DNA from 4 places in the Bradyrhizobium sp. CCBAU 51753 genome. Region 2 is predicted to be linked to each of the others. Evidence: predicted binding sites of a transcription regulator. Region 2 holds the regulator's gene; each other region holds the start of a gene.
The links. The regulator PhoB, encoded in region 2, activates phosphate uptake and scavenging genes when phosphate is short. The targets are predictions, from matches to a motif close to TGTCATNNANCTGTCAT.
Positions count from the first base shown of each region.

Region 1 (2,200 bases), 4.2 Mb from region 2:
GGTCCCGCCGGGCGGCTGGCCGGCAAGGTCAGCGAATCGGAACGTCGCGGCGAGGCGTTGTTCGCAAAGCCGTTCCCGCACGATCCTGCGCTGAGCTGCGCGGGCTGCCATGTTCCATCATCCGGCTTCGTCGATCATCAGCAGCATGACGTCGGTAGCGGCGGCCTGTTCAAGACGCCGACGTTGCGCAATGCCGACTTCAACGCTCCGTATTTTCACGACGGCCGCTTCGACGACTTTGGCCAGGTCGTCGATTATTTCGACCGCACCTTCCAGCTCGGCCTCTCGGCGCAGGACAAGGGCGATCTGGTCGCTTACCTCACCGCCGTGGGCGACGGCATGCAGCCCTATGAGCGCGACGGCGCCAGCGCGACGCTGAAGGAGATCAACGACTTCTCCACGGTGCTTGCGACGGCGATCCCGTCCGGCGACAAGGACATCGTTGCGCTGGCGGTCGATACGATCGGCCGCGAGCTGCGCGAGTTGACCGAGCAATATCCCGATCGCAAGAACACCAGCGTATCCGGCGGCGAGCAGCAGCGCGTGCTTGCGCGCAACAGCCTCAAGGAACTCGTGCTGACGCTGCGGCGGATCGAGATGGCCGTCGCAACCGGACGCAATGCCGACGCTGCGGGGGAGTTCAGGAATTATCGCTATCTGATGGCGGCCGCGGTTCCTGCGGTACTGGCCAGCGCCGAGCCATGGTCGCTGTTCAATCAAGACGTGCATGATCAGCACTATGCCGCACTTCGCCAGGTGATGCAGTCGAAGCACGTTTCGCAGTGATTAAGCGGCGCTGAAGTGCATTTGCAGCCGCTGGCGTTCGTGCCAGCTGCCTCAGGTTTTTCAATTAAAGATTGAATAGTTGGATTCGTGGAGATGCAGCCGGGCGCTGCAGATGTCTCCGCGGAAAATATTTGAACGTTTCGAAACTTCTTTTGCGGTTTCACGGAAGTGAAATGCATGCGTCATTTTGTCGCACTAAGCAGTGTCTTGCTAACCGCAAACACCCTGAGGTCGACAATGACGTTCAATTACAAAAAGCACTGGCGGGCCACTACCGCCCTCTGCGTCGCATCAACGGTACTCATCGCAACCGCTGCCTACGCCGCTCACTATCCCGGTGGCCGCAGCGATTGGGACAAGCGTTCGCATCACAATCACAATGCTCACAACGATGGCGATCGCGCCAAGAACGAGCATCACGGCGACAACGACCACGGCGACAAGGTGAAGACCGCGTCCCCGATCAAGCACGTCATCATCCTGATCGGCGAAAACCGCGGCCTGGATCACACCTTCGGTATCTACAAGCCGAAGGGCAAGGGACAGACCATCTCCAACCTGTTGTCCAAGGGCATCGTCAACGAGGACGGAACGCCGGGTCCGAACTTCGCGCAGGCGCAGCAGTTCTCGGTCGCGGGCCAGCAGTCGTTCTACATCGGCGCGCCGGAGATCGCGAAGTCGCCCTACAATGCGACCAACAAGATGCCGCAGCCGAACACCGCGGGCACGCCGAGCGCGCAGAGCGATACCTCTCCGCCGTTCAAGACCATCGCAGAGGCCAGCGTCGAGAAGGACATGGATCCGGCCGATCTCGATATCCTGACCACCGGCTTCAGCGGCCTGCCGACCAACGTGCTTGACACCCGCGTTCCCGGCGCCGGCAATCTGAACGGGCCGTTCCCGCTGCAGGGCGACCAGATCAGCGATGACGACTACACCGGCGACTCCACACATCGCTTCTATCAGGACTGGCAGCAGGAAGACTGCAGCGCCGCCAGCGCCACCAAGAAGAACAATTCGGGCTGCCTGAACGACCTGTTCCCGTTCGTGATGGCGACCTATTCGGCGACCAACAAGAGCATGGCCAACTCGATGGGCTTCTACAACGCCCAGCAGGGTCAGGCTCCGGTCCTGAAGATGCTCGCCGATCGCTTCACCCTGAGCGACAACTTCCACCAGTCGTTCCATGGCGGCACCGGTGCGAACCACTTCATGCTCGGCACCGGCGACGCGGCGTTCTGGAGCGACGGCAAGGGCAACCCGGTGACCCCGCCGGCCAACCTGATCGCCAACCCGAACCCGGTGGCGGGCACGGTCAACCGCTACACCGTCGACGGCAATTGGAGCGATTGCTCCGACGTGTCCCACCCCGGCGTCAAGCCGATCGTCACCTATCTCAACAATCTGCCGTACG
Region 1 is NZ_CP030037.1:3,745,023-3,747,222, forward strand. It holds gene XH93_RS16530 (cytochrome c peroxidase) at 1-786, shown strand, start outside; gene XH93_RS16535 (phospholipase C) at 1,024-2,200, shown strand, end outside.
Region 1: a site for PhoB is predicted at 956-972, ahead of XH93_RS16535 (phospholipase C). Genes of this name have one in related genera too.

Region 2 (2,200 bases):
GCGCAGCAACGGCCAGCTTCGGAAAACAAAAACGTGCCGCCTTGCGGGCAGCACGTGCGGGGCATTCTATGCTGCGCCCGGTCCGTGTCAATCGCCACGAAGTGGCCTTCCTGCAATGCGAAACGCATGCAATCCGGAGTATTCCGGAGCAGTGGAAAAGCCTGATTGCAAGGCTTAAATGTTGGGAACATGTGGACGCGCTGCCGCGGACTCTTGCGCCAGAGTCACGCCATATTGTAGCGTTTGGCCTGTCGGGTACGACATCTCGTGCGGCAGTACTGGACCCTCTTAGTAGCCATTTGTTCTGCGTGAACGTTCGGGCGCAACAGCACGCCCGGCGAGGGCTAAGGGATTCTGACCGCGGGGATTTTGACAGATTTGGCTCGCAGCGCCGCTCCCATCACCGGCCGGCGCACCGCGAAAGGAAGAATGCGATGACGGTATTGACCTGGTCCGACGATCGCGTCGAGCAGCTGAAGAAGCTCTGGGAGAGTGGCCTCTCCGCCAGCCAGATCGCGGCGGAACTCGGCAATGTGACGCGAAACGCCGTGATCGGCAAAGTCCATCGGCTCGGCCTGTCCGGCCGCGCCAAGGCGCCCTCCACCGCCGCGCCGCGGCAGCGCAAGGCCCGTCCCGCCCAGCACATGATGCGGGTGGCGCGCCCGGTCTCGCGCGGCAACACCGCGCTGGCGCAGGCTTTCGAGGTCGAACTCGAGCCGGATCCGATCGCCTACGACAACGTGGTGCCGATGAGCCAGCGGCTGTCGCTGCTGGAGCTGAACGAGGCCACCTGCCATTGGCCGGTCGGCGATCCCTCGAGCCCGGAATTCTTCTTCTGCGGCGGCAAGGCGCTCACCGGCCTGCCCTATTGCGCGCACCACTCGCGCGTCGCTTACCAGCCCGCCGGCGATCGCCGCCGGCCGTCGAACAAGCCGCAGCTCAAATAGGCCGACGACGAAACCAGCGACGACGTCAAAAAAGAAATCCCCGCGAAGGCGGGGATTTTTTTGTTGCAGCGGTCGGACCGGGCCTTACGGCTGCGGCTCGGCCTTGGCAAAACGGTCGTCGAGGGCGTAGCCGGCGCCGCGCACGGTGCGGATCGGATCCTGCTCGCGGCCCGGATTGAGCAGCTTGCGCAGGCGGCCGATATGCACGTCAACGGTCCGCTCGTCGATATAGATGTCGCGGCCCCAGACGCTGTCGAGCAGCTGCTCGCGGCTGAACACGCGGCCGGGATGCTCGAGGAAGAATTCGAGCAGCCGATATTCGGTCGGGCCGAGATCGATCGGGCGGCCGGAGCGCGCAACGCGGCGCTTCTCTCGGTCGAGCTCGATGTCGCCATAGGTCAGCACGGTGGCGAGCCGCTCGGGGCTGGCGCGGCGCAGCAGGCCCTTCACCCGCGCCAGGAGCTCCGGCACCGAGAACGGCTTGACGATATAATCGTCGGCGCCGGTGGCCAGCCCACGCACCCGCTCGCTCTCCTCGCCGCGCGCGGTCAGCATGATGATCGGCAGCTGCTTGGTCTCGGGACGTGCCCGCAAGCGGCGGCAGAGCTCGATGCCGGACAGGCCCGGCAGCATCCAGTCGAGCACCACGAGATCGGGAACGCGCTCCTTGAGGCGGGTGTCGGCATCGTCGCCGCGCCCGACCGTTTCGACATCGTAGCCTTCCGCGTCGAGGTTGTAGCGCAACAGCGTTGTCAGCGCTTCCTCGTCTTCGACTACCAGAATGCGTGCGCTCATCGGTCTAAGTTCTCTCTATCTTGATCCGTTGCCCAGACGCAAAACCGAAACGCTCATCGTCCTGATGAGCACGATCTTGTCGGAAAACCGGTACCCACTTTTCCGGATCGTGCTTCAGTTACCCGGCACCGTGGTCGCAAAGTTGGTCATGTCGCCCTTCGGGCGCTTGTCGGTGATTTGCTGGCCCTCGATCATGTAGAACACGGTCTCGGCGATGTTGGTGGCGTGGTCGCCGATCCGCTCGATATTCTTGGCGCAGAACATCAGGTGGATGCAGAACGAGATGTTGCGCGGATCTTCCATCATGTAGGTGAGCAGCTCGCGGAACAGCGAGGTGCAGATCGCGTCGACCTCCTCGTCGCCCTTCCAGACGTTCATCGCCGCCGGCAAATCGTGCGCGGCGTAGGCGTCGAGCACCGACTTGACCTGCGACAGCACGAGGTCGGTCATGTGCTCGA
Region 2 is NZ_CP030037.1:8,658,545-8,660,744, forward strand. It holds gene XH93_RS39815 (GcrA family cell cycle regulator) at 435-947, shown strand; gene phoB (phosphate regulon transcriptional regulator PhoB) at 1,032-1,742, opposite strand; gene phoU (phosphate signaling complex protein PhoU) at 1,857-2,200, opposite strand, start outside.

Region 3 (2,200 bases), 520 kb from region 2:
ATGTTGAAGTCGCCGATCGCATTGCCGTTCTGCTCGAACACATACTGCCAGTAGCGGCCGGTGAATTTTTCCGCGGCGACGTCGAATTCGAGGATGCGCGAGGCTTCCTTGCCGTCGACCTTCTCCCAGTCCTTCTTCTCGGCATCCCACAGCGGTCCTTCAAGAAGACCGTACAGGAACTTGCCGTCCTTCGAGGCGGCAAAGCCCTCATAGCCCTTGGAGCGGCGCAAATTGACGTTGGTGTAGCTGGCGCCCGGCGCACCGGGCGACTGCACCGCCCAGTGATCCGGCGAGCGCACCGGCTTGCCGTCGGCGACGGTCTCGAACACGGCGAGGATCTTGCCGGTCTTGTCCGCCTTCAGCACGTAGGGCCCGAACTCGTCGCCGATCCAGAACGTGTCGTTGATGATCTGGAATCCTTCGGTGTCGAAATCGGCGCCGGTGAGGTAACGCTTGGCGGTGTCCTCATGCACGATGCGGAACGGCACCTTCTTGTCGGGATCGTGCAGGAACACGGTCTCCTGGCGCTCGATCTTGCCGCTCGCCCAGTCGATCTTGTGCCGGTTGAGATACAGCATCGAGTCGGCCGAGTTGTAGCGCGAGCCCATGCCGTTGTCGGTGATCACCCAGAACGAGCCGTCGGGCATCACCTTGATGCCGGAATGGCCCTGCAGCGGCTGGCCCTTGAACGGCAGCGACACGCCGGTCGGCCGCTCATAGGATTTGCCCATCACGGTGCCGATCGTGTCGACGCGCTTGCCGGTGGTGTATTTGCCCGACGTCTTCAGGTCCGCGGGCGCGTCCGCCGGCGCCTCGATGAAGCTCTCGGCCGGCATCACGGCGTGTCCCGCCAGCGTCGCCGGAAATTCGCCTTCGCCTTGCGCGAACGCGGCGGTGGCAAGCAGCACGGATGCGACGGAGCAGAGCAGTGACAGGCGCATGGTTGATCTCCCCAGAGGATAAACGATGCGGTGTTCTCGGAGGTGGCTGTGACAGCCGCCTGACAGATTTATGAACGGCGCCGCTTGTCACCGAATAAGGGTTGCGGCGTTAGGTCGCCTCCCATCTATCCAACGTGGGTTGGGGATTCAGACCGGCCGCATGGTCTGCGGCAGCAAGAACGGCACTCCCTGCTCGGTGTGCGCGATCGCAGCGTCGATCTCGAAGATCTGCCGGATGGTTTCCGGCCGCATCGCGGCGGCGCGGTCGCCGTCGATGGCGAGCCGGCCGCGATGCAAGAGCAGGATGCGGTCGGCAAACCGCATCGCCAGGTTGAGGTCGTGCAGGATCGCGATCACGGCGGTGCCTTGGGCGGCGCGCCGTCGCGCAGTCTCGACCAGATCGATCTGATACCGCAGATCGAGGCTCGACGTCGGCTCGTCCAGCAGCAGCAGGCCCGGACCGTGGCGCGCCTCGCCGCAGGCCAGCTGCACCAGCACGCGGGCGAAGTGCGCGCGCTGCTGCTCGCCGCCCGACAGCGTCGGCAATTGCCGCGCGCGAAAATCTGCAAGCCCGACCTCGTCGAGCGCCGCCTCGACCAGCCCGCGCGCCGCGGCGCGTGAACGCTCGCCGGCGCCCATCGTGACGATTTCTTCCACCGTGAACGGGAAGCTGACGTGGACATGTTGCGACAGCATGGCGCGATGCTGCGCCAGCTCGCGCGGCCGATAGGCGTGGAGCTCGCGCTGCTTGAGCCGGATCGTGCCGCGCGAAGGTCTGAGATCGCCGGACAGCATCCGCAGCAAGGTCGACTTGCCGGCGCCGTTCGGTCCCACAATTGCGACCATCTCGCCGGCGCCGACCTGCAGCGAGATGTCATCGACCAGCGTGGCGCCGCCGACCGTCATCGATACCGATTGCGCCGCGAGCAGCGCGCTCATAGCGCGACCAGGGTGCGCTGGCGCAGCAGCATGGCGAGGAAGAACGGGGCGCCGATCGCCGCGGTCAAAATGCCGATCGGCATTTCCGCGGGCGCCACGATGGTGCGGGCCACCGTGTCGGCGCCGACCAGCAGGATCGCGCCAAGAATCGCGGAGGCCGGCAGCAGCAGGCGATGCGCCGGCCCGATCACCAGCCGCAACAGATGCGGCACCACGATGCCGACAAAGCTGATCACGCCGCAGACCGAGACCGCGACGCCGGTCATCGTCGACACCAGCACGATCGAGATCCGCTTCAACCGCTCGACGTCGACGCCGCT
Region 3 is NZ_CP030037.1:8,135,681-8,137,880, reverse strand. It holds gene XH93_RS37345 (esterase-like activity of phytase family protein) at 1-941, opposite strand, end outside; gene XH93_RS37340 (heme ABC transporter ATP-binding protein) at 1,089-1,880, opposite strand; gene XH93_RS37335 (iron ABC transporter permease) at 1,877-2,200, opposite strand, start outside.
Region 3: a site for PhoB is predicted at 990-1,006, ahead of XH93_RS37345 (esterase-like activity of phytase family protein). Genes of this name have one in related genera too.

Region 4 (2,200 bases), 3.3 Mb from region 2:
TCTTCGGCTACACCGCCGAGCGCAAGATGGAGCGCGCGCTGCCGGTCGAGTATGCGGCGATGATTCTGCGCCATCTCGACGGCAAGACGCAGCTCGACCTGCCGCGGCTGGTGGCGCTGGCAAAGGCCGCCGATCTCGTGCGCGGCTACGGCCACATCAAGGAGGCCAACGTCGCCCGCTATCGGACCGAATGCGCGCGGCTGCAAAGCGCGATCGGCCGGCCGCTGGCGCAGGCGGCGGAATAGGGCTTAGGGAACTTGCTCTGGGCCGCTATAGTTGACCGGTAACCGTGCTTGCAGCATCGGCTGGATTTGCGCGGCCGGGTTCCTACATGATCGATGTTCCCGTGTGTATTTCGGGAGGCCGTTTTTCATGGTTCTGAAAAACCTTTGTGTTGCAGCTATTTGTACCGCGTCGCTGGCATTGGGCGGCGTGGCGTTGGCCGACGAGTATCGCCCGAACGAGTATTTCAGCCTCGACCTCTCCAAGGCGGTGCTGTCGCCGAAACGGCTCGGCCCGCCGGCGCAGTTCGAGCCGGTCCCGGTCGAAGCCAAGGCCGACCACAGCAGCGATCCGCAGGCCAGTGTGGCGCCGAAGGTCGAGGAGACCAAGGTCGCGCCAAAGAAGGCGGTGCAGACCACTCGTGTGGAGCCGCCAGCGGCGCATGAGAAGACGCCGGCGCATGAGAAGCCCGCGGCGCATGAGAAGCGGCGTGCAGCCACCCACTTTCCCGCCCGCGCCAAACTGACCCGGCGCCACAGCAACCCGCTCGATGCCCAAGCCCGCGACGTCAGGATCCAGACCTGGCCCTGCCGCTCCGGCGGCATCTGCAACTGGCGCTGACGCGCGCGGCTGCTAGGCCGCGCCGCGCTTGTCGGTATAGCCCGCGCACCCCTACGAACCCGTCATCCTGAGGCGCGAGCCTCTTCGGCGAGCCTCGAAGGATGAATCGGCCACCAGCCGGGCCGTCGACCCTTCGAGGGCCGCTGAAGAAGCGGCCACCTCAGGGTGACGGTGATGGAGGTGCACAATTGTTGCCGCACCGTCATTGCGAGCGAAGCGAAGCAATCCATGGGTCCGCATATGCGGAACGATGGATTGCTTCGTCGCTGTCGCTCCTCGCAATCACAGCCCACGTCATCCCGCTGTCGCAAAACCGTCGGCGTGGAGTCAAGAAACCGTAAGGGTGGAGTCAAGCAGCGCAGGCACAACCGTCGTCGCGATTCGACGAAGGTTGTTCGATGGCGATCTGCGCGAGGAGGCGAGGCCTCACCCGGCGTCAGCTGCTGGTGCGTTCGGCGTCGACGGCGGCGCTGGCGGGATTGGGGGCGCTGGCAAAACCCTATCTGAGCGGGGCCGCCGATCGGCCTGGGCTCGCGGGCATTCAGTCCGGCGACGTCGCGAGCGACTCCGCGGTGATCTGGGCGCGCGCCGATCGCGCCGCGCGGATGCAGGTCGAATGCTCCGCGGTCGAGAGCTTTGCAACCGTCCTGCGCACCGCGTCCGCCGATGCACTGCCCGAGCGCGACTTCACCGCAAAGCTGCTGCTGGACGGCCTGCCGCCGGGGCAGGATCTGTTCTATCGCGTGCGCTTCGATGACGGCGACGGCGTCGCCGGCGAGAGCCGTGTCGGGCACTTCCGCACCGCGCCAGTCGACCGGCGCTCGGTCTCCTTCGTCTGGTCCGGCGACGTGGTCGGGCAGGGCTGGGGCATCGATCCCGCCCGCGGGGGCCTGCGCAGCTACCGCACCATGCTGAACGCGCGCCCCGATTTCTTCATCCATTCCGGCGACCACATTTATGCCGACTGCACGGTGCCGGCCGAGCAGGCGCTGCCGAACGGCGAAGTCTGGCGCAACATCGTCACGGTGGAAAAATCCGTGGTCGCGCACAGCCTCGACGAGTTTCGTGGCAACTACAAATACAATTGGCTCGACGCGCATTTTCGCGCCTTCCATGCGGAGGTGCCGATGTTCGCGCAATGGGACGACCACGAGGTCGCCGACGACTGGTCGCCGGTCGGCACCACCGATGCGACCGGCTACGACGATGACGGCACGTCGCGCCTGGTGGCGCGAGCGCGCCGCGCCTTCCACGAATTCATGCCGATGCGGCTGATGCCGGAGCGCGACGGGCGGATCTATCGCAAGATCGGCTACGGGCCGCTGCTCGACGTCTTCATGATCGACATGCGCTCCTA
Region 4 is NZ_CP030037.1:2,886,740-2,888,939, forward strand. It holds gene XH93_RS12885 (indolepyruvate ferredoxin oxidoreductase family protein) at 1-245, shown strand, start outside; gene XH93_RS12890 (hypothetical protein) at 373-843, shown strand; gene XH93_RS12895 (alkaline phosphatase) at 1,242-2,200, shown strand, end outside.
Region 4: a site for PhoB is predicted at 1,136-1,152, ahead of XH93_RS12895 (alkaline phosphatase). Genes of this name have one in related genera too.